One region of the Bifidobacterium sp. N5G01 genome, then DNA from elsewhere that is predicted to be linked to it. Evidence: riboswitches for the same ligand, from Rfam matches in the RefSeq annotation. Region 1 holds a riboswitch; each other region holds the start of a gene.
What was found. A riboswitch is a leader RNA that binds a small molecule or an ion and turns the genes downstream of it on or off. The one in region 1 is predicted to bind thiamine pyrophosphate.

Region 2: linked by a shared signal. The riboswitch ahead of tenA (thiaminase II) and the one ahead of CE168_RS04885 (hydroxyethylthiazole kinase) in region 1 are both predicted to bind thiamine pyrophosphate.
Region 3: linked by a shared signal. The riboswitch ahead of CE168_RS03870 (ECF transporter S component) and the one ahead of CE168_RS04885 (hydroxyethylthiazole kinase) in region 1 are both predicted to bind thiamine pyrophosphate.

Annotation. Positions count from the first base shown of each region.
Region 1 covers NZ_NJNP01000002.1:288,027-297,934, reverse strand. The annotation lists gene CE168_RS04905 (MFS transporter) at 1-816, opposite strand, end outside; gene CE168_RS04900 (LacI family DNA-binding transcriptional regulator) at 1,107-2,150, opposite strand; gene CE168_RS04895 (thiamine-binding protein) at 2,253-2,618, opposite strand; gene thiD (bifunctional hydroxymethylpyrimidine kinase/phosphomethylpyrimidine kinase) at 2,686-3,528, opposite strand; gene CE168_RS04885 (hydroxyethylthiazole kinase) at 3,644-4,513, opposite strand; TPP riboswitch at 4,504-4,612, opposite strand; gene CE168_RS04880 (glycine--tRNA ligase) at 5,022-6,497, shown strand; gene dusB (tRNA dihydrouridine synthase DusB) at 6,527-7,756, shown strand; gene ftsZ (cell division protein FtsZ) at 7,931-9,181, shown strand; gene CE168_RS04865 (cell division protein SepF) at 9,212-9,691, shown strand; gene CE168_RS04860 (YggT family protein) at 9,785-9,908, shown strand, end outside.
Region 2 covers NZ_NJNP01000002.1:46,024-55,931, forward strand. The annotation lists gene CE168_RS03895 (aryl-sulfate sulfotransferase) at 1-1,142, shown strand, start outside; gene CE168_RS03900 (ATP-binding cassette domain-containing protein) at 1,257-2,057, shown strand; gene CE168_RS03905 (pyridoxal phosphate-dependent aminotransferase) at 2,135-3,298, opposite strand; gene ppgK (polyphosphate--glucose phosphotransferase) at 3,454-4,221, opposite strand; gene CE168_RS03915 (glycosyltransferase family 2 protein) at 4,465-5,478, opposite strand; TPP riboswitch at 5,595-5,705, shown strand; gene tenA (thiaminase II) at 5,698-6,465, shown strand; gene CE168_RS03925 (YhbY family RNA-binding protein) at 6,591-6,896, opposite strand; gene CE168_RS09235 (hypothetical protein) at 6,963-7,094, opposite strand; gene CE168_RS03930 (energy-coupling factor transporter ATPase) at 7,088-9,472, opposite strand; gene CE168_RS03935 (ECF transporter S component) at 9,550-9,908, opposite strand, start outside.
Region 3 covers NZ_NJNP01000002.1:27,846-37,753, reverse strand. The annotation lists gene ligA (NAD-dependent DNA ligase LigA) at 1-812, shown strand, start outside; gene CE168_RS03875 (Mrp/NBP35 family ATP-binding protein) at 906-2,027, shown strand; TPP riboswitch at 2,178-2,280, shown strand; gene CE168_RS03870 (ECF transporter S component) at 2,306-2,917, shown strand; gene CE168_RS03865 (ABC transporter ATP-binding protein) at 3,013-4,518, shown strand; gene CE168_RS03860 (energy-coupling factor transporter transmembrane component T family protein) at 4,520-5,362, shown strand; gene CE168_RS03855 (dipeptidase) at 5,488-6,855, opposite strand; gene CE168_RS03850 (DUF3043 domain-containing protein) at 7,006-7,608, shown strand; gene CE168_RS03845 (FAD-dependent oxidoreductase) at 7,720-9,201, shown strand; gene CE168_RS03840 (DUF4191 domain-containing protein) at 9,305-9,908, shown strand, end outside.

The DNA of each region.
Region 1 (9,908 bases):
GGCGTTGCCGACTTCAGTGGAAGAGAAGAGGGAAGCGTAGTAGTTCGGGAACATCTGCTGGTCGAATACGGTGTAGAAGGTGTTGGTGAACAGCATGAAGACGATGAGCACCCACAGGGTCGGCATCTTCAGAACGGAGATCATCTCTTTGAAGGATGGATTGGTTGGGGCCGCGTTCGGATCGGCTTCCTTCCTGAGCTCTTTCTTCTGCTCGGCCGGAACCCAGAAAGCGTAGATGCACAGCATGCCAAGGCCGCAGATAGAGCCGACCCAGAAGTTCAGCAGTGGGTTGATGTTGAACAGGAAGCCTGCGCATAGTGCCACGATGGCGTAACCGAAGGAGCCCCAAGCGCGGGACTGGCCGTATTCGAAGCCGAACTTACGGGAGTAGCGTTCGGTGAGCGCTTCGAATAGGGAGCAGCCGGCCATGAAGCCTGCGGAGAGCACGATGGAGCCGATGAGCACGCCGATGAAACGGGTGGTGCCGCCGGCGGTCAGCATCGGGGCGTACACGAACTGTACGAACGGGCCGACGAGCGCTGCGATGGCGGAGACGAAGATCACGAGCTTACGTTTGATGCCCAGCTGATCTTGGATGGCGCCGTAGGCGAACATGATGACCAGGGTTGCCAAGGAGTTGATGGAGTAGATCTGGCCCTGCTCTGCGGAGGTCATGCCCAGGCCGTGGGTCGGGTCGGTGAGCCAGCGGGAGAAGAAGGACCACCAGATGCCCCACGAGCAGAAGAACATGAAGATACCGAAGGAGCTCTGCAGGTAGGAAGGATTCTTCCAAGCAGATCGAGTGTTGTTTGCCATGTTGTTGTTGTTTCTCTATTTCTCTTTGTTTATGCCGCTGCCGTGCAGCATCTCGGTTGTGTGCCGATACTGTGTTGTGCCGTCATCCGCCCGGCTGCCATGCCAAGTGGATGAACATGGTTAAATAATAATACATCAAACGATTGACGTCAATCGATTGACGTCAATAATTCCAACGTTTTTCAGAAGCCTTGAAATTAAGTCGAAACTGGGTGTAAAAAAGAAGGCCTTTCGGCGTGTCGTAACAGACATGTCGAAAGACCTTCTTGCATGATCTCAAATCAAGGAAATCAGCTTCGGACTGACTCCTTTTCTATCAGCGCGCAATGAATTTTCGCGGGGATCGGCGAATCCAACGGTGGTAGGGTAGCGGTGGTGCTCGGCCAGAATGAGCAGTCGACGGGCTTGCGTTCGATCAGTGAAATCAGCTTGCAAGCGGCCCAATAACCCATCTCATAGTGGGGCAGCTCCACTGTGGTCAACTGCGGTTCCAGCGTTTCGGCAAACACGCGGTGGTTGTCGACGCCGACGATGGAAATATCCTTGCCGACAGTCAGTCCACGGCGTGCCGCGCATTCGTACACATACCACGCGCGCGCATCGTTGAAGCAGAAGAAACCGTCGGGATTGCGTTCGTCGAACAGCTTGTCGACGGCGCGCAACGCCGGGCCATTATGGAGTACATTGCATACCAACGAAGGATCGTAGGTAAAACCGGAATCCTGCAACGCTGCCTGATATCCGGCAAAACGACCATCCTGCGCAATCATGTTTTCGGAACATCCGATATAGGCGATCCTCTCGCAATCGGCTTGAATCAGCCGTTTTGTGGCATCGTAAGCGATTTGGAATTCGTCTGGCTCGATGCTGGGGATCTGGTTGTCGGCATCGGTGGCATCCACCATCACCACCGGATAATCGTCGAGGGATGCGGGCACGGTTGCAATGCGGTTCGACATCTTCGAATAGAAGAAACCATCCACGCCATACCGTTTCAATGTGGCGATTTCATTCTCTTCGCTTGCCTTGCCATCGGTGCTGACCGTGATGATCATATACCCGTAGGTGCTTGCCGCATCCTGCGCACCCAGAATGATGCCGCCTGCATACGGGGTGGTGGCGACTTCCTCGCTGATGAAGCCGAGAATTCGTGTGCGGCAAGTGCGTAGGCTGCGCGCCAGAGGATTGACCGTGTAGCCGAGTTCGTCAGCCTTCTCACGTATGAGTGCGGCCAACGGGGCTTTCACACGTCCCTCATCTCTGCCGTTAAGTACCAAGGAAACGGTGGAAATGGACACCCCTGCCGCTTCGGCAATTTCCTTCATCGTAGTCATGATCGCTACACTATACCTGAATCAATAAGAAAAGCGCGCCATTTCTTATAGATGACGCGCTTTTCGATTTTTTTACGACGATATAACAGTCTATTGCCGGATTTATTCCGACAGGATTTCATCCACAAGCGCCTGCTTGGCGTGAATCTGACCTTCGAAACCCGGACGAATATCGAGACGGATCACCACGTCGGTGCGATAGCCTTGGCCAGCCAGCTTCAGGGTGGCGTCACGAATCACCTTGAGCACGTCGTCGATATCGCCTTCGATGTTGGTGAACATGGCGTTGGTTTCGCTCGGCAATCCGGATTGGCGGATCACGTCGACCGCCTGCGCCACGTACGTGGACTTTTCAGGGCTTGCTCCAGCGGGGGAAATGGCGACTGCGGCAAGCGTGTTGATATACGGCTTGCCTGTTTCCGGATTGATCGGCACTTCCTGCTTTTCCGCATTGCGATCAAGGGTCATGTTCGTTCCTTTCGTTGCGTTCCTATCGACTTGATATGGCTTGGATTGGATGGTGCGAATTTGGCTGTCAGCGCCATTTCCAAGCGTGATCCATCGGTCCGGATCCGTGACCGAGGTCAAGCTGTGCCTCCAGGGCTCCCGTCAGATACAGTTTTGCCCTGTCGACGGCTTCCGGCAATGTTTCGCCAAGCGCCAGATGCGACGCGATCGCCGAAGACAGCGTGCATCCGGTGCCATGCGTGTTCGGATTGTTGATACGACGCGCGCGGAACCAAGTGACTTTACCGTTCGGCTCAACGAGCACATCACTGGCATCCTGCGTACCATGACCGCCCTTGACGAGCACCGCGCAGCCGAAATGGCCGGCGAGCATATGGCCTGCAGTCACCATGTCGTTCTCGCTGGAGATGCTCTCGCCATTCTCGTAGTCGATCGCGTCGGCACCCTGTTCGACGGCCAGCTCGCACAGCGCCTGGGTTTCCGGCATATTCGGCGTGATGACGGTGGCCAGCGGGAACAGCTTGGAAGTCAGTGCCGCAATCGCGTCATCTTCGATAAGCTTCGCGCCGGACGTTGCCACCATTACCGGATCAAGCACAATATTCGTGGCACCATGCGCAATCAGACGGTCGGCGATCACGTTGATGAGCTCCACGCTCGACACCATGCCAATCTTCACGGCGACCGGCGGAATATCTTCAAATACTGCGTCGATTTGCGCGGCGAGCATTTCCGGAGGAGTGTTCGTGACCATAGTCACGCCTGTGGTGTTCTGCGCGGTCAGTGCAGCGATGGCGGTCATGCCGAACACGCCATTGGCGATCATGGTTTTCAAATCCGCCTGAATGCCGGCACCACCGGAGGAATCCGATCCCGCGATGCTCAATACCGGTGGCAATGTGCTGGTCATGAATGACTCCTTACTTGCTCTTGCTTACTTGTGATCTGAAGTTTTGAAATACTCCGCATACGCAATTGCCGAACCCTGCATAACATGCCGCATAGTGTGCAGGGTTCGGCAAAGTCTAGTCGACGATGATTTCGGAGGCGGCGACTTCCTCGGCTGTGACGTTCCAAAGCGCGTCAAGCAGCGCTACTTGGAAGGACCCCGGGCCTGAAGATTTCGCTTCGGCGATTTCGGAAGCCCTGTTGTACAGCAGTGAAGCGGAAATCGCAGCTACCAACGGTTCCGCTACGGCCAAGTATGTTGCGGTAACGCCGCCAAGTGAGCAGCCGGCGCCGATGATCTTCGTCATCATCGCGCTGCCGCCTGGCAGACGGAACACATGCTCGCCGTTGGTCACCAGATCGACCGCTCCGGAAACGGCCACCGCACCAGCACCGGTGGGGGAGTGTTTGGCAAGATGACGAGCCACTCGTTTGGCTGCGTCAACAGCTGCATCGACCTCGTCCACAGCCTCCACGCCTGCCGGACGCGTGCCGGGAACGGTGGAATCGTTTTGTGCAAGACCCCACATCGCATCGAGTGCGATGATCTCGCTCGCATTGCCGCGCACGATGGTCGGCGGATAGGTGCGGAACGATTCGAGAATGGCGGTACGGGTTTTTCCGATGCCCGCGGCGACCGGGTCAAGCACCCACGTCTTGCCGTTCTTGTGTAGTTTGTAGGCGATTTCCGGCAGCGCATCTTTGAAGAACGGCAGCAACGTGCCCACATTGATGTAGTTCGATCCTGCGATTTCCGCGGTGTCGATTACATCGTCCGGTAGAAAGCTCATGGCGGCAGTGCCTCCGGCGGCAAGCTGCGCGTTGGCCACAAGATTCATCGTGACGAAATTGGTGAACGACTGCGCCAAAGGCGTGGTCGTTCGTACGTTGTTGACTGCCTGTGCAATCTGTTCACGCAACGTTGCCGAAAACGAGTTATCGCTCATTGTCTGCTCCCTACGTTGGTCCTAACCAACAGGTTCAAAGGGTCAGGCATTCGCCTATCTCAGCTCCCACTTTCGTCGGAAGCCCCCCTGCATGTACATAACGTATCCAACCTATACAAAGGCCCTGACACTGTACTACTGACGTGGATGCCTTGCTCGAGGTGATTCACATCTGTGGTTATGATCCAGCTTAAACAGCAGATAATTACATAGTTATTGTTGTTTAGATTCTGCTAAACCATGGATATGTAAATATGTGTATGGGGTTTGTACGGAGGCTTCTCGCTTATATATGGCAGTCCTCTCCGAAGAAAGGCCATATCGGGGGTGTGAAAATGGCCGGTTTGACTATTTGACCTACCATATATAAGCGAGAAGCCTCATGTCGAGATGTGGAATCTGCCATACGCAGGCGAGATACGACCCAATTGGGTGGCGTTCTGTCACCGCGTGAAGGTAGGCTTTGCGCTTGTAAAGACCCCAAACCGTTCAAACCAGAAGGTGCATTGTGGCTGTATCCAAACTCGATGAAGTCGTATCCCTCGCCAAGCGTCGTGGCTTTGTTTTCCCCGCCGGTGAAATCTACGGTGGAACCCGTTCCGCGTGGGATTACGGTCCGCTCGGCGTTGCGCTGAAAGACAATATCAAGCGCGAATGGTGGCGTTCCATGGTCGTCACCCGTGGCGACGTGGTGGGCGTTGACACGTCCATTATTCTTCCGCCGGCTGTGTGGGTGGCTTCCGGCCACGTGTCCGTGTTCAACGATCCGCTGATCGAATGCCTCAACTGCCACAAGCGCCACCGTGCGGATAAGCTTGAGGAATCCTATGCCGAAAAGCATGGCGACAAGCTGCCGGAAAACGGTCTCAAGGATATTGTGTGCCCGGATTGCGGCACCCGTGGCAACTGGACTGAACCGCGCGACTTCAACATGATGCTGCGCACCCACCTCGGACCGGTCGAAGACGAGAATTCGCTGCACTACCTGCGTCCGGAAACCGCGCAGGGCATTTTCGTGGACTTCAAGAACGTGATGACCTCTTCTCGTTCCAAGCCGCCGTTCGGCATCGCCAACATGGGCAAGTCCTTCCGTAATGAAATCACCCCGGGCAACTTCATCTTCCGTACCCGCGAGTTCGAACAGATGGAAATGGAATTCTTCGTGGCTCCGGGTACCGATGAGGAATGGCACCAGTACTGGATCGACGCACGCACCCAGTGGTACATCGATCTTGGCGTGAAACCGGAGAACCTGCGCCACTATGAGCATCCGAAGGAGAAGCTGGCCCACTATTCGAAGCGTACCGTCGACATTGAATACAAGTTCGGCTTCCAAGGATCCGATTGGGGTGAACTCGAAGGTGTGGCCAACCGTACTGACTTCGACCTTTCTGCACATGCCAAGCATTCCGGCGAGGACCTGAGCTACTTCAACCAGGCCACCGGCGAAAAGTACGTGCCGTACGTCATCGAGCCGGCCGCAGGCCTGACCCGCTCTCTCATGGCCTTCCTTGTTGATGCCTACGACGTTGACGAGGCGCCGAACACCAAGGGCGGCGTCGACAAGCGTACCGTGCTTCGTCTTGATCCGCGCCTGGCTCCGGTCAAGGCCGCAGTGCTGCCGTTGAGCAAGAAGCCGGAACTGCAGACCGTGGCACATGATCTGGCAGCCGACCTGCGTCAGCACGATTGGATGATCGACTACGACGAGGCCGGTGCGATCGGTCGTCGCTACCGTCGCGAAGACGAAATCGGCACCCCGCTGTGCATCACCGTCGACTTCGATACGCTCGACGATCAGGCCGTCACCATTCGTGAACGTGACACCATGCAGCAGGAGCGCGTCGCACTCGACAAGGTGGCCGATTACGTGTCTGCACGCATTGGCGAGAAGCATGTGCGCTACCCGCAGGTACCGGTCGAGATGGGCGGCGAGGCTTGGCCTGAGTCCGTCAAGATCGCCGAAGCCGGTGGCTTGTACTAAAACTGGTTACTGGTTACCATAGCGTTCTTATGCCAGATAGCATTGTGACTGCTTACGAGGAATCCGACGTGCTCGACCCGCGTACCGACGCGGTGAGGCCGTCGGTTCCTCCGGTTATTAAGCCTGTTGATTTAGGGTCGGTGCATGTTGAGACGCCGGTGGTGCTTTCGCCTATGGCGGGAGTGACCAACTGGCCGTTCCGCGTGATTTGCGAAAGCTACGGTCCTGACGGTCTGTACGTAGCTGAAATGATCACCGCGCGCGCGTTGGTTGCCCGCAATCCCAAAGCATTGCGGTTGTGTCATTTCGCTCCAAGCGAGAAGATTCGCTCGCTGCAACTGTATGGCGTGAATCCAGCAATCGTGGAACAGGCTGCGAAAATCGTCATCGACGAAAACATGGCCGACCACGTCGATCTGAATTTCGGATGCCCCGTACCCAAAGTGACCAGGCGTGGCGGCGGTTCGGCGTTGCCATGGAAGACGGATCTGTTCCGTGAGATTATCCAACGCGTGGTCAAGGTCTGTGATGCGGCCAATGTGCCTGTTACGGCGAAGATTCGTGTCGGCATCGACCACGAGCATGAGACGTTCCTTGAAGCCGGGCATATCGCGCAGGAGGAAGGTTGCAGGGCCGTTACCCTGCATGCGCGTACCACCGCCGAATATTACGGTGGGCATTCCGACTGGAGCAGAATCGGTGAACTGGTCGAAGCGCTAGATATTCCAGTGTTCGGCAACGGTGACATTTGGGGTGCGAACGATGCGCTTGCCATGGTTGCCGAAACCGGTTGCGCTGGTGTTGCGATCGGCCGTGGCTGTCAAGGCAGGCCGTGGCTGTTTGCCGATATCAAGAACGCGTTCGCCGGCTGCGACAAGCGTGTCGACCCTACATTGGGAGACGTGTGCCGTGTGGTTGAACGCCATGCGGAACTGTTGACCGAATTTTATGATGGCGACGAGCAGATGGCCGTGCATGATCTGCGTAAGCATATCGCGTGGTATCTCAAGGGATTCCCCGTTGGAGGCTCCACCCGTCGCGCTTTCATGGAATGTGAAAATCTTGAGGATGTCAGAACCGAAATAGGCAAGCTGGATCCCGACACCCGTTTCCCCGAACGAGTGGTCGACAAGCCAAGGGGGCGCGTGCGCTTCGCAAAGAAAGTGCATTTGCCCTACGGATGGTTGGAATCACGGGAAACGACGCATGATGAACGTCAGGCGCTGTTCGGCGATGATCCTATGGATGCCAGTTATTGAACATGACATGCTGATGTGGTTAAATCGTGTGGGGCGCCGAAAGAGGGTACATCTGAGGCGAAATGAACACGTTAGCAATAAAAAGTGAAAAAACGTCGTTACACACGGCGAAAAGCGCGCGTATTACGGCGTGTCTGCGATAAAGTTGTGCGTAAACGCGAGTGACAGGAGACTATGGTGAGCGAGATTGCCCAGACTGACAATTTCAACGACAAGACGAATATCAAGGTTGTCGGTGTTGGTGGAGCTGGCGGTAATGCCGTCAATCGCATGATTGCCGAGGGTCTTCAAAGTGTTGAATTTATTGCGATCAATACCGACGCGAAGGATCTGATGCGTTCCGACGCTGATGTCAAGATCTCCTTGAACGATGCCACCAGCCGTGGTCTTGGCGCCGGTGCCGACCCGGAGAAGGGCGCTAAAGCCGCTCAGGATCATCAGTCTGATATCGAGGAATCGCTCAAGGGCGCCGATATGGTGTTCGTGACCTGCGGTGAGGGTGGTGGCACCGGTACCGGCGCAAGCCCGATCGTAGCTCGTGCCGCACACCAGCAGGGTGCGTTGACCATTGCGGTGGTTACCCGTCCGTTCGGCTTTGAAGGTCCCCAGCGTGCGGCTTCCGCAGCACTTGGCATTGAGAATCTGCGCAAGGAAGTCGATGCACTGATTGTGATTCCGAACGATCGACTGCTTGAGCTTTCCGATCGCACCATTGGTATCGTCGACGCGTTCAAGACCGCCGACACTGCATTGCTGGCAGGTGTGCAGGGCATCACGGACCTGATTTCCTCCAATTCTTACATTCACGTCGACTTCAACGACGTCAACGCCATTCTGCGTGGCGCAGGCACCGCACTGTTCGGCATCGGTTCCGCCCGGGGCGAGGATCGCGCCACCCAGGCCGCCGAAATCGCCATCAGCTCTCCGCTGCTGGAAGAAAGCATCGAGGGTGCTCATGGCGCTTTGATCAACATCGCGGGTCCGTCCGACCTGAAGCTGCAGGAAGCGGCTGCCGCCACTCAGCTGGTGGGCAAGGCCATCCATCCGGAAGCGCAGATCATTTGGGGTCTTTCCCTCGACGACGCCTATGGCGACGAAGTGCGTGTCACTGTCATCGCCGCAGGCTTCGATGCCAACTCCAAGAAGGCCCCTCAGGCCGAGGCCCAGAAGCAGGCCGAGCCTGCGGAAGATACGATTCCGCTGTCGGCGCTGTCCGCGGCTCCGAGAGCTGCTGCTCCGAGGGCGGCGGCTCCGCAGCAGCCTCAGCTCATTCAGACTCCGGAAGCCCCGAAGGTGCAGCCGCTGTCCACTTATGTTCCGTCCACTCCGGAACCCGTCGTTCCGTCATTCGATCAGACCACCGAGCATGAAGTGGTGTCTTCGAACGACGCCGGCGATTTGGATATTCCGGATTTCCTGCGCTAAAAGCAACGCGAAGACGCGAAAGGATCGTTCATGGCAGGTTTTATGAAAAGCGCGATGTCCTATTTGGGCATGACCGACGTTGCCGAGGGTGACGAGGATTTTAACGAGGAGGCTGAGAGCGGCGAAACCTCGTTCGATTCCGATCATTCCGTGACCCCGATGGCTTCGACGCCTGCCGCGACGTCCGCACCGCGCGAGCAGACCAAAGCCAACCCGTTCCAAGGTGGAAGGGTGAGCCGTATCACCACGATTCACCCGAAGTCCTATGAGGATGCGCAGCTGGTCGGACGTGCCATTCGCGACGGCGTTCCGGTGGTGCTGAACCTAACTGGCGTTGCCGAGGCCGTGGCGTATCGTATTGTGGACTTTTCCGCGGGTGTGGTTTTCGGCGTGCGTGGCTCCATCGAACGTGTCACTCCGCGTGTGTTCCTGCTTAGCCCAGCTCAAGTGAATATCAAGGTTGAGGAACCGCAGGTGAATAGCTCGTCGCACGATTTGTTCGCCGACTGACGCAGACGAAAGCCATTGCGAAATCAGACTGCGTAAAGCCTCCATCACTCGTGATGGGGGCTTTGTTATGTTCTGTTGCTATGGTGGTGCTCCATGATTTTGACTTTGATCGGTAGCGTCGTTCACTTTCTGGTGAATGCCTACATTCTGGTGCTGTTCATTCGCATGATTCTCGATTGGATAGCTGTGTTGGCGTCGGCATGGCGTCCACGGGGGT
Region 2 (9,908 bases), 240 kb from region 1:
TGGGCAATGAGGAGGTGCAGCTGGAGCAGACCGTCGCAGCCGATTCAGGTGAGGATCTGGGCGATGGCCTGTATGCCATTCTCGGCAACGATTCCGACGAACAGGATTTCATGTTCTATTACGATACGAACGGCGTGCTGCGCGGCGAGATCCCCGTGCTCTACTATCGTTCGCATCGTCTGCTGTTCGACGATGACGGACTCATGTGGTTCTCCGCTTCCACGCACCATATGGTGGCGATGAACCGTCTCGGCAAGTTGGAGAAGATCTACGATCTGGGATCCGACTACATTCTGCATCATGATTATGCGATGGATTCCAACGGCGACATCGTGCTGTTGGCCACCGAGATAGGCCGCGATGACAATGCCGTGCAAGATCAGGTCATCAAGCTCAGCACCTCCACCGGCAGTGTGACGAGCTTGGTGGATTTCGGTGAACTGTTCGCCGACTATAAGGGCTCCACCACGCATGCGGGAACCGACGAGTCGGATTCGAATGCCAAGAATCGTTGGGATTGGCTGCACTGCAACACCATCCAACTGTTGAATGACGGTTCCGCATTGTTCTCCGCACGCGAAACGTCCACCATCATCAAGGTGGATGATATGGAATCGGATCCGACGCTCGACTATATGATCGGTGAGCCGTCCGTGTGGGCAGGCACCGATGAGGCCAGCAGTTTCCTGACGAAGTCCGGTGATTTTTCGGATACCGGCGGACAGCATTCCATCACATACGTCGCCGATGATTCACTGCCTGACGGCCAATATTACCTGTACATGTTCGATAACAATTTCGGCACTTCACTGACGCGTCCTGATTTTGACTGGACGGTGATTGACGGCATCTCGACCGAACTGTCTTCCGACACGGCGGAGTCGCAGTATCGCAAGTATCTGGTCGACGAGAATGCAGGCACGTATACGGAAGTGTCGTCGTTCGACGTGCCATATTCGCCGTATGTCAGTTCCGCACAGGAATTGGACAACGGCCAGATTCTCATCGATTCGGGCATGAAGGGCCTGTTCGGCCAGTACGACGAGGATGGTGATCTGTTGGCGCAGTTCCATATGACGTTGAACAGCTCATACATCTATCGCGTGTACAAGTACGATTTCTCGGGATTCTATTTCGCCTGACGCGTAGGCATTCGCGAATCTTGACGGGACTGGAATCTGAACTCCTTGTAGGGGTTTGGGTTTCTGTCCCCGTTTCGTATGCAATGGGTTCGGCACGCCCGTACAATGGTTGCCATGGGTTTTTTCGATTCGCTGTTTTCATCTAAGCGTCCCGAAGTGGCGCATGATGTCACGTTCACGCTCGATCAGGCTGGCCACACGTATGAGGATGGCAATGTCGGTCTGGAGCCGACGTCGTTGACGATCACTCCGGAAAGCAAGCGTGTGGCCGTGATCGGGTTGAATGGTTCTGGTAAGACCACGCTATTGCAGTTGTTGGATGGCGCGTTGACAGCGACGTCCGGTTCGGTGCGTATCGACGCGAATGGTGCTGCGTATGATCCGTCGGTGAAGCGTGATCTGAAACGTATCGAGTCGATGATCGGCCGTGTTCGTCGCGAGGAAATTCCGAACAGTTATTACAAAGCGGATTCCATTCGCGAGGCGATTGATGAACCGTTGAAGAAGCATAAGGTGCCGGAAAGCGAACGCCAGGCGATCATCGGCAATCTGTTCGCGCATTTTGATTTGGCTGCGGTCGCGCGCGAGACTGCTTCCGCGTTGGATAGCGAGAAGCGCCATCTGCTGGCGATCGCTTCCGCATTGAGCTTCTCCCCCGCGGTGATCGTTGCCGACGAGCCGACCAAGGGTTTGGACGAGGTGGCGTCCGCGCATGTGGCGAAAGCTCTGTTCAGTTACGACAAACAGGTAGTGTTCGCCACGCATGACACGGAACTGATCACACGCGCGGAGTATGCGATCGACCGCACACTGGTGGTCGACGACCATCAGGTTGTGTTCGACGGTGGCCCGCATGAGGCCGTCGCTTTTTACACGGACCTCATCCGCGCTAAATATGAGGCTTCCAAAGCCTGACCATACCCACGGATTATTCCCGTTCCCCACATGTTGCGGCTCCTTCATCGGTGTCGACGATGGAACCACAACATGTTTCAGCCGATCATTGTGTTGACGGTGTCAAGCACCGTCTGAACGTTATGCCTGAATTCGTCGGGTTCCGGCAATAACGAGATCGCGAGATAGCCGTTCGACGTCATATCGAAGAAATAGCCGGGCTGTCCTGAAATTCCGTGCTTTTCGATCATGGACAACACCAGTTCGTTCTCGTCAAGCACGCTGGGCACGTGCAAAAGCACATTCCATCCGCCTTCGGCACGCAACACGCTGACCATGCCCTGCTCGTCATCATCCAGCATGGTATGCAAGGCTGCGAGGTTGGTTTGCACGCGCTCTCGCACGCGCGCGGTCTGCGCGGCTGCGGCGCCCAGCATGGCGGGGATCTGTTTGGCGATGATCTCACTCATTGGCAGATAGTCGTCGGCGACCACGTCGAGTCTGCGCTTGGCCTCATCCACTTCAGCCGCCGGGCCGGACACTTGGATCCAACCGACTTTGGCATGTGGCGCGGCCAACGTCTTCGAGAACCCATCCAATGCGAATGTGAGCGTGCCGGTCTCCCCCGCAAGACGCGCGTTGCCATCGAATGGTTCAAGATCATAGTCGTAGAACACCTCATCGGCGATGATGGCCACCTCATGGTCATGACAAAGCCGCACAATGGCCTCACGTTCCGACGCTTTGACGTACGATCCGGTCGGATTGTTGGGATTGATGAGCACCAGTGCGCGGATACGTTCGCCTTCTTCACTTTCAAGTGCTTCGCGCAGTTCGGCCACATCGATGTACCAAGATCCGTCGAATCGCTGCTGGTATTCGATCATGTCGGCACATTCAAGTCGTGCGATCGATTCGATGAGCGGATAGCCGGGTTTCGGCGCGAGCACGGCATCGCCGGCGTCGCACAGGAGTTTGATCAGCCACGAGTATGCTTCGGATGTTGAGCTCAGTATGTACAGGTCTTCGACGTCAACATCATTGCCTCGCCCTTGAAGGAATGCGGCCAGCGCTTCGCGCGCATACCGTTGGCCGCGTGGCTCAGCGCCATATATGTCTGGCAGAAGTTCCGGCGCGAGCGCATGCTTGGTTGGATTGGAGTCGTTGAGTTTGCCGAGCGTGATGCCGCTTGTTTTGGCTTCCGCTTCCGCTTTGGCGATGGGATTGGGCTCGCTGATATCGACTCTGGAGGAAAAACGCATAGTCTCCACCATACTCCTTGGATTGCGCAAGTCGTTACGTCAAGCAAGATGGCATGCCTTCGCCTCACAAATGTTGACGGAATAAGCGAGAGCCGCCCGACGAATCGGACGGCTCTCGCTTATACAAAAGTTGGGAACCTTAATGGTTCACGGCATCACTTCTGCTTGGTGCTTGCGTAGTACGCGGCACCGATGATGCCAGCCTCATTGTGCAACTTGGCTGCAACGATCGGGGTCTTGATGTCGATGTACGGCAGGAACTTCTCAGACACACGAGACACGCCGCCGCCGACAACGAACAGCTGCGGATCCAAGTAGAACTCCATCAGGGAATAGTACTTGGTCAGTCGCTTGGCCCACTTCTTGTAGCCCATATCAAGCTTTTCACGGATGGAGGATGCCGCGTACTTTTCGGCGTCGCCCTTGCCCTTGAGCAGTTCCAGGTGACCAAGCTCGGTGTTCGGGATGAGTTCACCGTTGAAAATCAGCGCCGTGCCGATACCGGTACCCAGCGTGGTTGCCACGACCAGACCATCCTGGCCCTTGGCCGCGCCGAACTGCTGCTCGGCAAGGCCTGCCGCGTCAGCGTCGTTCACCACGGTGACTGGACGTCCGCAGGCTTCGGAGAACACTTCGGTGACGTCCACGCCGACCCAAGACTGGTCTAGGTTGGCCATGTAGCCGAGCTTCTCGCCCACGTGGATCGGCGCCGGGAAAGCGATGCCGACCGGAGCGGATTCGGGAACCTCGAAATGCTCGAGCTGCTGGCGAACGATTTCACCGACGGCCTTCGGAGTGGAAACTTCCGGGGTAAGAATCTTCAGACGCGGTTCGGCAAACTCGCCCTTTTCGAGGTTAACCGGGGCTGCCTTAATGCCGGAGCCTCCAATGTCAACGCCAAACGCCTGTGCAGTTTCAATCATCTTCGACCTCTCCTATCAAGGTACATAGTGGGTGTTATCGAACCGGTAAGCGCCATAGTAACTCGCCCCATGCCCCAAAACGCGCCGAAAAAGCATAAATGGTGAATACGATTGCATAATTTTTCGCAATGAAATGATTCATTCTGCAACTTTTTTCTGCAAACGATTCGCCCCATGTCAACTCAACGCATCGGCATGGGGCGAATCGTAAGAAGATGACCGTCTGAAGACGGCGCAACCGCATCACTTGAGCGGCGGCATCGGCTTCCAATCCGGATCATGCAACAGCTTGCGTGAATCCCACCAACCCTTGGCTATCTGCACCAAGCCGGTCTTCACATGCTCTCGGTCCACCATCACCAGACGGATGACTTCCTTGGCGGCGGTCAGCAGCGTACCCAGACCGAACATCAGCGGACGGTAATCGCCGAACGCCATGAAATAGCGCGCCATGTAGCCTCGGTTACGCATGATGTGGTAACGGTTCATGTCAGAGGTGGAGTTGAGCTGGCGCACGCCGGCGATATCCCAATTGCCGATTTCACGAGTGCGGCGCAGGATCACGTCAGGCACCACGATCGGGTTGGTGACTTTGCTGGCGCGGTAGCCGTACATCGTGTCGTCCCAGTAGATGAAGAAACGCGGATCCGGCAAGCCGATCTGTTCGACGATGTTGCGGCGGAACAGACCCCCCTCGAAGCACAGGGTGTCCATCACGCGGTAGCCGGGGCGTCCGAATGCGGCCGGAGCGATCGGATTGGGGATGCCGAGGGGAATGATGAAATCGTATTGCCAGTAGAACGGACCGCCGTCATAGTCGTATCGGCTGCCTTGGATCACATCATGGCTGCCGGTCCACTTGGCGAGTCGTTCGATGGCTTCGGGCATCACAGCCACATCGTCGTCCATCACCCAGAACCATTCGGATCCCAGCTCATATGCCTTCTTCACACCTGCGGAGAATCCGCCTGCGCCGCCGAGGTTGTCGGATTGAGGTGCATACACCACGCGACTTTCGTTGCCCGACTGGTCGGCGATGGTATTGCCCCACTGCGCGGTGACCGCTTCACGGAAATCGTCGACCATGCCTTGGGTCGCATCGCTGTGCTCGTTGTCAACGACGACGATACGCCATGGTGCCACAGTGAGTTTTTCGATGGATTCGAACAGGGTGGCGAGCAGCTGCTGACGCTTGTATGTCACCACGACGATAGCCAGCTTTTCGATGGTGTTCTTCGCAACTTGCTTTTCAGTCATACGTTCTATTCTTGCACTCGCCCTCAACCGAACATCGCCTGTGTTCGCATCATGCGGCACGATTCCATTCGGCGGACAGGCTCTTGCACATTTCGGACGGCTTTGCCATAATGTACGGCGTAATGCAGGGGAACCCGTGTTTGTCGGGTTGAGATAGGCCAAGTGAGGCCTGAACCCTTTGAACCTGATGGTTAATACCAGCGTAGGGAGGCATGTCTAATGACTGCTGTGACATCAACAACCAATTTCGATTATGAGTTCGACGCCGCCAAAGGCATCCAACGCAACAATCTTCCTCCGTTCGCGCAGCGCATGCGCAAGGCTGCTGACCTGGTTTGGGAGGAAGGCTACCAGCAGCCGTTCATCCGCGAGCTTGGCGAAGGCACACTGCAACGCGAGCGTTTCGCCTTCTATCTGCTGCAGGATTTTCGTTATGTGAACGATTACGCCAGAGTGCACGCTTTGGGATTAGCCAAGGCCACCGACCCTGAAATCATGGCGTTCATGCTCAAAGTGCAGAACGGCGCCCTGCAGGTCGAGACCGAAGTACACCGCTCCTACTTGGCCAGCTATGGCATCACCGAAGAGCAGATGAACAATGTGCGCCAGTCGGCCTTCGCGCGTGCCTACACGTCGAATATCCTTTCCATCGCCTATGGCAAGGATATTCTCGACATTCTTGTGGCCGTGCTGCCGTGCGCCTGGGTGTATGCGGATTATGGTTACCGTCTTGCCGCCGAGTTTGCCGACACGCTTGACGACAATCCGTACAAAAGCTGGGTCGACATGTATAAGACCGACGAGTTCTGGCAGGATTCCGTGTGGCTGCTCGAACATATCGAGAAACTGGTAGCCGACGCGAGCGAAGAGCGCAAGCGCGAGCTGATTGACATTTTCGTGACCGGCGTGGAGAACGAGTACATGTTCTGGGCCAGCGCGTACGACATGCAGTACACGTGGAAGCCCGAATGGAATCAGGAGCGCTGACACCGCTCCATCGCATGTTTTCCTGACTTCCGATTGTTTATTTTCATTGCAATAGGGCGGGTGCCTTCTGATTGGTTTTCAGAAAGCACCCGCCCTGTTATGTTTGGTCGCGTCAGTTTCCCGCTTTATTCGCGTACGAGACGAATATGCTCCACATCATCGCGATGGGAGCGGCGATAGAGCACGAAACGGTTGCCGATAACCTGTACGAGTTCCGCGTTCAGTTCTTCGGCCAGTCCCTCGCCCGCTTCCTTGGCAGTCAGTCCGGATCCGTCAAGCACGGAGCATTTGATAAGCTCACGCTTTTCAATGGTCTCGTCCGCCTGCTTGATAGCGGTTTCGCTCAAATCGTTCTTGCCGACCTGGATGAGCGGATTGAGCTTGGTAGCCAGGCCACGCAGCTGCTTGACCTGCTTCTTGGTTAATGCCATAACTTGTTCCATTCCTATCTATGATGCTTGCTCAAGAGTAGCGTGAGGGCAGTAAAATCTTGCATATCACTCCCCCGCGCCTTTGATGGCGTTCACACCGTTTTCGATGTTCTTGCGCATGTTCAGACGTGCTTCTTCGGCGGTTTCGCTTTCCAATACGATCAGTGGAGCGCCATGCCCGTCCGGAATGCTCAGCATAGTCCAGCGATCAGGGTCAATGCGGCAATGTATGACACACCCACACCGACTACGGCGATGTCACGTTTGGCGATCCGCATGATTCGCCAGTGCGTGCGCATGATGCCTTCCTCGTAACATCGTGCGTCGAGTGCAAGGCTGAGATTATCGGCATGGCGTATCGCTCCTGCGAATACCGGAATGATAATGGCGGTCATCGCTTTGATCCGCTGCACGAATGTTCCCGTTTCAATGCTGCCGCCTCGGACTGATTGCGCATCCACAATGGCTTTCGCTTCGCTTCCTAACGTGGGCAGGAACCGCAATGCGAGGCTCATCACCAACGCGATCTCCTGCGCATGTATGCCGAATTTTGCGAAAGGTTTGAGCAACGCTTCGAATGCGTCGGTGATGGCCGTGGGCGTGGTGGTGGCAAGGAATACCGCTCCGACGATAATGACCGCAACGAATCTGCAGGCGTACAGTATGGCGATACGCACACCGTCGTCGGTGATTGGAATCGGCCCGATGTTCGTAAGAACGTTGCCGGATCGGACGAAGAATATATTGAGCAGTCCGCAGAACACGAACAATGCGAGGAACATGTGAACCGATTTGAACAGTTGTTTCACGCCGATGCCTGATGTCGCAACGATCATGCCGGTCAGCAGTGCGGCCACAAGCAACTGCCAGAAGGATCTGATGGCGAACGCGGAGAACATGATCGCCAACGCACTCACCATCTTCACGCGCGGGTCAAGCCGTTCCATAAAACTGCGGTTTTCACGGACGTCTCCCTTTGCACGTCCGGAGTCAATCGCGTGCGGATTCTTCGAACCTGCCGTTTCGGAAGTGCCATTGGCTTCGATATTTCGAGTAGCGACATTACCGTTTTGTCTGCGATCAAGCGCGATCACTCGATCTGCGAGCACGTCGATTTCCGTTTGTGAATGGGAAATGATGAGTACGGTGACGCCTTGTGCGTGGAGGGTTTGGATGAGATCGTGCACGCGGGTTGTAGCCGCCTCGTCAAGTCCTGCGGTCGGCTCGTCCATAATAAGGATCTGCGGTTGGCATGCGATGACGCCCGCTATGGCGGCAAGTCGTTGTTGTCCGCCGGAAAGGTCGAATGGCGAACGATCGGCAAGATGCTCGATATGCAGCAGCGTCATGGCTTGATTGACGCGTTCGGATACCTGCGTTTCGTCAAGATGTTGGTTGCGTGGTCCGTAGGCGATATCCTCGGCTACGGTTTCGGCGAAAAGCTGACGTTCGGGATGTTGCATGACGTAGCCGATGGTGGCGTGCAGTTTCTCACGGTCCGCACGTTTGAGCGACTGCATATTGCCGTTGGTGCGTTGGCGTGCGACAGGAATGGTATTGATGGTGATGTTGCCGGATTGCGGCTGGTCAAGCGCGCAGAGAAGACGCGCGAGGGTGGTTTTGCCTGCACCGTTATGCCCTGTGATGGCCACGGTTTCGCCCGCATTGATGGTTATGGAAAGCTTATCGAGCACAGGCTTGTTACTGTTTGGATATTGGTATGTCAGATTACGGATTTCAATGATTGGTACAGCCGATGCTGGCTTTGATGCGCCATTTGCGATATTGGATTTGGCAATTGGGTTGTCTTCTTGCGCCGTGTCTGATTCGTCCATTTCCGGAATACTTGCAGTATCACCGTGAGCGCTTTGCACGATACTCCCGTTATCTAGGCGAATGATGCGGTCAGCATTGGCGAATTCGTCACGATGGTGGGTGACGAGAATGATGGTTGTGCCGTGCTGCTGCAATTCGTCAAGAATATGCATGATGTCGGCGCGGCCTTGCGGATCGAGCATGGCGGTAGGCTCGTCGAGCACGAGGATTTCAGGATTCATGGCAAGCATGCCGGCGATGGCGACGCGCTGTTGCTGACCTCCGCTCATTCGCGCGGGATCGGCTTCTCGCTGTTCGCTCATGTCAACTGCGTCAAGTGACATGGCGATCCGCATATCGATATCATCATGCGCAATGGCAAGGTTTTCCGGACCGAAGGCAACATCATCCTCGGTAATGGTGGTGACGATCTGATCTTCCGGATGTTGGAAAACCGCCCCGATACCATGCCGGGCGCTGCGGTAAGCGTCAGCGTGCGCACCGCTTTCATCGAATACGTTGTTTCCCAACAACGTGACATGTCCGGCATCGGGTGCGGCAAGCCCTGCAATGATGCGTGAAAGTGTGGATTTTCCTGATCCGTTTGGGCCTGCCAAGCATACACGTTCTCCTTGGCGGATGGTCAGGTTCACACCGTCGAGCGCCCAGGTCGCGCCGGCGTCATACGTGAAACGAATATCACGCAATTCGACCGCAACGATGTTCGTGTCGCTATCAGGATTCATGGAATCGTCTTTCATAAACGGAAGGAACCTTCCATACGTCGAAAGGTTCCTTCCTATTCATCAATATGCGGAATCGATATGGTGAACGAGGCTCAGCGGTTCAACAGGTTGGAGATCGGCTTGTAGATCAGGAAGGTGATCACGCCATGGATGGTGAATTTCAACGCGTTGAACGGCAAAAGCGCCGGCACGATCAATGCCACGACCTGTGCGGTGGTCATGTGCGCGTAGAACGGCGTGACGATCAGGTTGCCCACAATCGCCACCACCAAAGCCACGATAGCACCGACGATGATGCCGATGACCGCGCCCTTGCGGGTCTTGTTCCTGCGGTAGATCAGTGCTGCCGGCACGGATAGCGCCAAAGCCACGAGTACGGCCATAAGCGTGCCCCATGGGTTGGTGAACAGGTGCGGCAGGAAACCGAGCACGCTGACGATTGCCGCCGCTG
Region 3 (9,908 bases), 260 kb from region 1:
TCCACGAAACCGTCGGCAAGAACGGTAAGCCGAAAAAAACGCGCAAACGTATCGGCGGATCAGGCCTATGGCATCAGGTCCCGGCGTTTTGGACGACTCCGACAGCGGCGAGAAAGCGTAAGGACGAAGTCGATGAATCCGCGGAATATCCCGGATATGACGTGCCTGAGGATGCCATGGTGATCCGAGAGGAAACCAAAGTATCGCGTTCCGGAGCATCCAGCGTGCAGCCGGTATATATACGCCCTGCGGAAAATACAAGGAAAATGCTTGACGAAATGGACAAGGCACGCCACGCCGACTTATGGCGTGTGCTTGTAGCCCTGTCGATCCGGCGCCTCGGACCGCCCACGGCACGTGTTATCGCCAATACGTTCGGATCGCTTGACGCCATCGAACGCGCCAGTGTGGACGAACTGTCTCAGATAGACGGCATCGGTCCGGAGATTGCGGAATCGGTGGTCACGTGGTTCACATCGGCCAAGGAACCAGGCGATTGGCGCGGCACGGTGTTGGAAGCATGGAAGGCTGCTGGAGTTGGCGTGGAGCAAGCTGAAATCAGTGAACTACCACAGACACTTGAAGGCAAGACAGTGGTCGTCACCGGTTCGTTGATTGATTTCTCGCGTGACTCCGCCAAAGAAGCGATTATCTCTCGCGGTGGAAGAGCCTCAGGATCCGTCAGCAAGAAAACCGATTGGGTGGTCGTTGGCGAAAACGCCGGCGCCAAGGCCGCCAAGGCAGAGGAATTAGGCGTTCCCATGTTAAACGAGGACCAGTTCAAAATACTGCTGGAAAACGGAACGGTGTGACGTCGGAACGTCAAGCTGGCAACATAATCGCAAGAAGGCTCTGGCATGCCGCGCCTCCAGACGCTAGTCTGGTACGCGGTTAAAGGAGGAACCATGACCGACGAGCGTACCATTGAAGCGCGCATCTATGAGCGACTCAGCAAAGTGATCGATCCCGAGCTGGGGCGGTCCGTGACCGATCTGGGCATGATCGCAGCCATCGATGCGATACCGGTGGAAGGCAAAACGAACACTTACGAAGTCCGTGTGGAAGTCGAGCTGACGGTGGAAGGCTGCCCATTATCGCAGACCATCACCAACCAAATCAACGGAGCGGTGGCATCCTACCCGGATGCGACGCTGCTGCCGCGTATCGAAGTCGGATCCATGAGCCAAGACAAGCTCACCCAACTCGTTGCAGGTCTCAAAGCCGATCGCAAGCAGAACCCCTTTAATAAGCCGGGCATCAAAACCCGTATTTTCGCCATAGCATCTGGCAAAGGCGGTGTCGGCAAATCGTCCGTCACCGCGAATCTTGCCGCCACTTTCGCGGCGCTCGGTTATGATACGGCCGCCATTGACGCCGACATCTACGGGTTCTCGCTGCCGCGACTGTTCGGCGTGCATGCGCAACCCACCAATCTGAATGGTATGCTCATGCCCGTCACCGCTTGGGGGGTGAAACTGATTTCCATCGGCATGTTCGCGGGCGCCGATCGTGCGATCCTTTGGAGAGGGCCGCGACTGCAGCGTTCGCTCGAACAATTCCTTTCGGATGTGTGGTGGGGCGAGCCCGACGTGCTTCTGCTTGACTTGGCTCCGGGTACCGGCGATATGGCGATTTCCGTGGCCCAGGCCCTGCCGAATGCGGAACTGGTGGTGATCACCACGCCGCAGCCGTCCGCATCCGACATCGCAGTACGCTCCGGCTTGGTGGCGCTGCAGGTGCCGATGAAAGTGCGCGGCGTCGTAGAGAACATGAGCTATTACGAGCATAAGGGTGAACGTCTGCGGATTTTCGGCGAAGGCGGTGGTACGCGCGTATCGGAACAGCTGACCGAAAGCCTCGGCTATGACGTTCCTTTGCTCGCTCAGCTTCCACTGGAACCGGAATTGCGGGAGACTGGTGAGGACGGACGCCCGGCCGTGCTGAATGAGGATGGCTCGTTACGTGCCGACGGTATTGGCGAGACATTCAGGAACCTAGCTGAATCATTGATGTGCAGACCTCTGTAAAACTCTATGGAACCGTGTTTCCGTGCTGCATTCAGTACGGGAGGGAAACCCGTGAAGACAGGCCATTGCAAAAATCCGAGCGTGTTCTATGCCGGAAACGAAGCGAAAATGAAACAGCCCTTGTGAAAATCTTGTGCCTTGTGTAGTATCAAGCGCAGACACGGGGGCCGTATGGCTGAGAGGAAGCAAACGCTTCGACCGTATGAACGTATACCGGGTAATGCCGGCGCACGGACGTCTCTCTTTTCCCGTGCCTTGACATAAAGAAAGGCACATTCATGACCGTAAATGAATCTTCCGCGGTGAAGAAGCACAACAACAAATGGCGAGTCGTTGATATCGTTGTGGCCGCCATCGTCGCGGTTGCAGCTGGTGTGATTTTCTGGGGCTGGGATGTTATCTGCGCGGCTCCGATCACGCTGTTCGAAGCGGTGACGCCTGGCTTCGAAGGCCTACTGAACGGCATCTGGCTATTTGCAGGACCTCTGGCCGCCCTTATTGTGCGAAAGCCTGGTGCTGCGCTGTTCACCGAAACCCTTGCTGCCGCTATAGAACTCGCCATGGGCAATCCCTGGGGCATCGGCGGTTCCCTGATCATTGGCATCTGCCAAGGTCTTACTGCCGAAATCGGCTTTGCGATTTTCGCGTACAAGCGTTGGGATTTGCTGTCGGCCACCATTTCCGGCACCCTCGCCGGTTTGGGATGCTTCCTCTACAACTGGACCGTAAACCCCGCCTGGGCAGGCTTGCGTATTGCCGTCAACTGCGTCACTTCCGTTATTTCCGGCGCTTTGGTGGCTGGAGTCCTGATGTATCTGCTGCAGCAGGCTATCGCCAAAACAGGCGTGCTTGACCGTTTCGAATCCGGTCGTGCGCAGACTCTGGTCTGACGATTCGTTTGTGAAGTCCCGTATCGCATTCACGGTGGGTGGATACGGGACTTCTTTGATGCGTGTTCGCCTTACGAACGCCAAATGCAAAAGGAATGAAAGAACGATTCATGGGTACTGATGCAGAAAAATCGTTTTCCGCAGCCGGGGTGGTCGCACGCGATTGGGGATGGCGACATGCTTCACGTAAGGATTTTGCGTTAAGGCATGTGGACTTCACCATACAGCCGGGGGAGCGTGTGTTGCTGTTGGGTGCTTCCGGTGCCGGAAAATCGACGTTGATGGCCGGTCTTGCCGGCGTGCTCGGCGGTGATGATGAAGGTGAACTCGAAGGTGAGCTGCTGATCGACGGAACGGATGCCCGCCATTCGCGTGGGCGATCAGGATTGGTATTGCAGGATCCCGATGCACAGACGATTCTGGAACGTGTGGGAGACGATACCGCTTTTGGCTGTGAAAATCTGAATCTGCCAAAAGATGAGATTTGGAGCAGGGTCCGTTCCTCACTCGACATTGTTGGACTTGGCTATATGAAACTTGATCGCTCCACGCGCAGGCTTTCTGGCGGGCAGCGTCAACGTCTGGCTTTGGCTGGCGTGCTCGCCATGCACCCCGGATTGCTGTTGTTTGACGAGCCGACCGCCAACCTTGATCCGGAAGGCGTCAAGGAGGTGCATGATGCGGTACGTGATGTGCTTGACCGAACCCATGAAACCTTGGTGGTGGTGGAGCATCACATTGACGTATGGCTTGATTTGGTGGATCGCGTCATTGTGCTTGGCAAGCCGGAAGCCGATTCGCATGTCAGCGGAGTCATCGCCGATGGCACTCCTGAGGAAGTGTTCGGCAGCATGGCGACGGTGTTGGCAAAAGGCGGTGCCTGGGTTCCGGGGCGCACCATTGAAAGCCATATTCCCGAATCCAAGCAGTCATCGGGAAAGGTTGTTCTGCGAACCGAGGATCTCAGCTTCGGACGTGAATTCGCGCTTGGCGAGCATGTGAACCTCGCGTTCCATGCCGGCGAGATTACTGCCCTGACCGGCAAAAACGGTGTGGGAAAATCCACGCTTGCTTTGACTTTGGCTGGCTTGCTCAAACCGATTTCCGGGCGGGTAAGTATGGATGAAAGCATGGTTCCCGCACATAGGGAGAACAACGTCTTCACGTGGAAAAGCAGGGATCTTCTTGGGCGAATCGGCATGGTGTTCCAAGAGCCGGAACACCAGTTCGTTGCATCCAGTGTGCGCGACGAAGTGGCGGTCGGCCCTAAATCCATGGGAAAAACCGATGACGAGGCCTACGCCATCGCCGATATGATGCTGGAACGGTTGAACCTCAAACGGTTCGCCCCAGCCAATCCATTCACGTTATCCGGCGGTGAGAAGCGTCGTCTTTCCGTGGCGTCCATGCTTGCCGCGGCGCCGAAGGTGTTGGTGATGGATGAGCCGACTTTCGGTCAGGATTTCACCACATGGACGGAAATGGTCAGGTTGATAGCGGGCGTACGCGATGAGGGCTGTTCCGTCATCATGGTCACTCATGACGAACCGTTGATCGAAGCGTTGGGAGCGCGTCGCATTCTCGTAAGCGAGGGGGAGTGAGATGGAACAGTTGGAAACCATCAGCGTGGTGCCGCATAAGGAACGTCATGATGACGCCAGGCCGGCGTCTCCGTCATGGTTTGTCGCGAAGATCAATCCGGTCAGTCGTTTCATCGGCGCGCTGATATTGTGCATTCCCATGTTCGTGACGTTGGACGTGGTTTCCGCATCGGTGGCGTTCGTGTTGGAGATGTTGCTGCTCTGGATTGGAGGCGTCGCTCCATGGACGGTGCTTCGTAAAACCTGGCCGGTATGGATCGCAGCTTCGGGAAGTTTCATTTCCGTGGCATTGTATGGCAAAACCTCCGGTGCCGTGCTGGTCAATCTTGGCAATGTCATTGTGATTTCGCAGGGATCGTTGTATTTGGCGTTGGCTACGTTCCTACGTGTGGCAGCCATTGCCGTTCCCGGCGTGATTCTCGCGCTTGGCCTTGACCCGACCGATCTGGCCGATGGCTTGGTGCAGATTTTGCATTTGCCGTCGCGATTCGTATATGGCGGTTTGGCTGGTATGCGCATGTTCACGTTGCTGCAGAATGATTGGTATGCGCTTGGACAATCCCGCCGCTCTCGTGGACTGGGTGACGGTAGTGCCATCAAGCGCGTATTTTCTCAGGCGTTCAGCCTATTGGTTGTGTCGATTCGACGCGGCACGAAGCTTGCCACCGCCATGGAGGCGCGTGCTTTCGGAGCGGATGCTCCACGTAGCCAGGCCCGGGAATCACGTTTGCATGCCGTCGACTGGCTGTTTTATGCGATTTGTGTGGCAGTGCCGGTGATTGCGTTGTCTTGTGCTTACTTCACGGGTTACTGGCATTGGGCTTTTACCGGTACCGGCAATTGATCGAACGCATGATCTCATAGCGAGAGATTGTTGGATTTGCGGCGATTGCAAAAAGGACGTTTCATTCGTTGTATGGAATGGAACGTCCTTTTTTGTATTTTTTATTATAAAAAGCGTGGCATCCGCTACTTGGCAAGCTTGTCAAGCAACAGCGCTTCGGTGATCACATTGTTTTTCAGACTTGGCAGGCTGATGGACTCGTTCGGGCTATGCGCATTGGCCTTCGGATCCTCCGGTCCGGTAACCAAGACTTGGGCCTTTGGGAAAATACGCTGCAATTCCGGAATGAACGGAATCGAACCGCCTTCGCCCTTGTTGACAGGAGCCACGCCAAAAGCCTCTTCCATGGCTTCCATGGCGTCCTTGGTGGCTTCGGCATTCGGATCCATGGCCCAGCCCATGCCATTGTCGAGCTTGTCTACCCACACTTCGGCGCCGAATGGGGCGTGCTCGACCATGAATGCGGCGAGTGCCTCCTGGGCCTCTTCCGGACGCTGGTTCGGAGCGGTGCGTAGGCTGAGGCGGAACGTTGTTTCAGGGGAGATCACATTGAAGGATCCTTCCACTGGATGCGCATCAAAACCGATGACGGTCACGCTTGGTTTGGTCCACAGGCGTGCGGCCAAAGAACCGGTGCCGGCCAGACGGTAGGAACCGACGATGCCGGCATCCGCACGCACGGTTGTCTCGTCCATGTCTCTCTGCAGTCCGCCGACTGGCTCTTCTGAGGCGACGCCCGGTACCGCCAGATCGCCGTGTTCGTCATACATGGATGCGATCAGCATGGCTGCGAGCGTGTTCGCATCGAGGATCGGTCCGCCGTACTGGCCGGAATGCACCGGATGGTGCAATGCCTTGACATGTACGTCGATGTCGGTGTTGCCGCGAAGTGATGTGGTAAGGGAGGGGATTTCCGCGGACCAGTTGCCTGAGTCGGCGACGATGATCACATCGGAGTCGAATTCGTCTTTGTGCTCTTCGATGAAGGGAATGAAGCTTGGTGAGCCCATTTCCTCTTCGCCTTCGATGAAGACTTTGATGTTGACTTTCAGATCGTCGCCGAGGGCCTGCAATGCGCCTGAATGGATGGCGATGCCGCCGCCATCGTCGGCCGCGCCTCGCCCGTACAGGCGGGTGTCGATTACAGTGCCGACGAACGGGTCGGTGTTCCACGCGGTTGCGTCGGGTACCGGCTGTACGTCGTGATGAGCGTACAGAAGCACGGTCGGTGCGTCGGCGTTGACGAATTTCGATCCGATGACTTCCCATGCGCCTGGCGTGCCATCGGGATTGTGGGACTGCACCACTTGGGCGTTTACGCCGACCTTGCTGAGCTCTTCGGCCACAAATTCGGCGGATCGTTTCATATGATCCGCGGTGATGCCTTTTGCCGAAATGGACTGTAATGCGATTTTCTTGTTAAGCACGTTGACGATGCGGTCAAAATCCGCTTCGACTCGTGATCGAACTTCTTCGACAGGTAAAGCTGCCATATTGCTCCTTACAAAGACGTGCTGCCATACAACAACGCAGCGTGATCATATGCGTGTAACGAATGACCATTGTATCGGTCTCAATCGGCACGTCCAATTGTTGACAGGGCAGGGCTAAAGCGTCGATACGTCACTTTACGCTCTATAGGCATGAGTTTGTTTAACAAGAAGGAAGAGACGACGCAGGAGCCTGTCGAGACCAAGGTTGCGGAAACCACTTCCGGCAAGGGTCGTCCGACGCCGAAGCGCAAGGATGCTCAGGCGCAGAATCTTCGCCCGTTGGTTCCCAAGGATCGTGAGGCGAGCCGTAAGGCCGCCAAGGCGCGTATGCGCGAGCGTGAGAACGCTGAGTACGATGCCATGCAGAAGGGCGACATCAACCACATGCCAAAGGCAGAGCGTCTGCCATGGCGCATTTACATCCGTGACTACGTCGACGCTCGTTTTAACCTCGGTGAGTTCTTCATTCCGGTTGCGTTCGTCATTCTGATCGGTTCGATTTTCGTAACATATCAGTGGCCTGCGCTGGCATTGCCGTTGATGGTGCTCATGTATGTGTACCTGTTCGCGGTGATCATTGACGTGGTGATCATGTGGCGCAAGCTCAAGAAGAAGCTTATCGAGAAGTTCGGCGAGCGGTCCGTGGCCAAGGGCATGCGTTCCGGCTCCTATGCGTGGAGTCGTGCCATCCAGATGCGTCGTTGGCGTCTGCCGAAGCCGCGCTATCCGAAGCGTGGACACTGGCCGGAGTGATCGGCTCCTGCCGGGAATCGCGGCCATCGTTTTTTCAAGCCGTCGGCGAAAACCGGCGGCTTTTCCATTACCATGTAACCAGTTGTAACGCACGAATCAACGAGGACAGACATGACTGAACAGCATTTCGACATCGTCATCATCGGAGCGGGACCGGGCGGATATTCCACGGCACTACGCGCTGCTCAACTTGGCAAAACGGTGGCAATGGTCGAGCGTGACAACACCTTGGGAGGCACTTGCCTCAATCGTGGATGCATTCCATCGAAGGCGTTGCTGACGGCCGCGCATAGCGTGGAGAACGTACGTCAGGCGGAGCGTATGGGCATCAATGCCGCATTGCAGAGCATTGACTTCGGCAGGTTGCGTGACTTCCGTACGTCCACGGTGAAGACGATGACGAAAGGATTGGCGGGATTGCTGTCGCACCGTGGCGTCACCGTGTTCCATGGCGAGGCACAGCTGCAAAATGGTCATGAGGTGCATGTTGCGCCGTCCGGGGGAGGGACGCAGGTTTTGCGTTCCATCAAGGCGGGAATAGAGGAACCTGTAGGGTCGGAACTGACGATCGCAGGAGACGATATTGTTCTTGCGACTGGTTCGCGCCCGATGCCGTTGCCTGACGATCCGTTTTCCGGAGCGTTGATTGATTCGACGCAGGCTCTGGAATTGGACACGTTCCCATCCAGCGCGGTGATTGTCGGCGCTGGCGCGGTGGCGTTGGAATTCGCATCATTGTGGAATGCGTCGGGATGCGAGGTGACCTTGCTCATTCGCAAGGACCGCGTGCTGTCGTCTTGGGAGAAGCGGGCTTCGATGACGTTGACGCGTGAGCTCAAACGCCGTGGCGTGAATGTGGTGACGCACACGTCGGTAAATCATGTGGACACCGGCACGAACTTGGGGGCCACCGTGCATTACAGGCAGGGTGATGGCGGTGAGGAGCGCACCGCGTATGGCGAAGTGGTGCTTGCTGCCATTGGCCGCATGCCGAACACCGATGTCGACTGGTTCGCATCCAACGGCATCGCATTGGATGAACGTGGCTATGTTCTGACCGATGTGTACGGGCGTACGAACGTGGAAGGCATATGGGCTTTGGGAGATATCACGCCGGGGCATGCCTTGGCGCACCGTGCGTTCGAGCAGGGCATCGCCATCGCCGAAACCATCGCGGGACTTGATCCTAAACCTGTTGCCGACGAAACCGTGCCGCAAGTCGTGTTTTCCTTCCCCGAGGCGGCAAGCGTCGGGCTTACGCTCGGCGAAGCGAAAGCCCGTGATACCATTGTCGATCCGCAGGAAACCGCATATCCGATGCTGTCCAACTCGCGTATGCTCATGAGTGGAGAGGGCGGATCCATGACCATCGTCAGCGGTGCGATGGCTGACGCTCCCGATATTCCTCTTGTGCTTGGCGTGCACATCGTTAGTCCGATAGCCAGCGATCTGATCGCGGAAGCCGAACAGCTGGTCGGCAATCATGTGCCGCTTGCCGACGCGGCGAGGCTCATCCACCCGCATCCCACGTTCAGTGAAACGTTCGGAGAGGCGCTGCTCAAAGCGGATGGCAGGCCTTTGCACACCCGATAATCACCGTCAATCAAGGGAAACGGCGGCAATCATGCGATATGGCATGGTTCCTGATAAACTACCGTTCCAGTGTGAGTAACCGCATAACCAAGTGAGGAAGTCGATGGCAGACAAAGAAGAGCCAAAGAAGAAGCAGAGCACCATCAAACAGGTCATTCAGATCTTCAAGTACACCCATGCCGAAGACAAGGCTCTTCCGTGGCTGTGCGGAGGCGTGTTCGTGGCGCCGATCATCGTATTCGTAGTGCTTGGCATCGTATTCAAGTGGTCGGTGATCGGATGGGTCACGTCCATGATCCTGGCCGTCATGCTTGGCTTGCTGTTCGCCACCATGATGCTCACCAACCGTGCCGACAAGGTTGGATACGCCAAGCTTGAAGGCCGTCATGGAGCTGCCATCAGCGTGCTCGGCAACGTCAACAAGGCTGGCTTCAACTTTCCGCAGGAACCGGTGTGGGTTGATCCGAAGACCAAGGACGCCATCTGGCGCGGTACCGGCTACAACGGTATTTATCTGTTGGGTGAAGGCGAATACGGCCGTGTCAAGCGTGCCATGGATCGTCAGGAACAGAACATCAAGGGCGTGACCGCCGGATCCGATATTCCTGTTTACCGCATCTACGTCGGCCAGGGCAAGAACCAGACGAGCCTGAAGAACCTGCGTAAGACCGTGCTCGACTGCAAGAGCTACCTGCCGACCCACCACA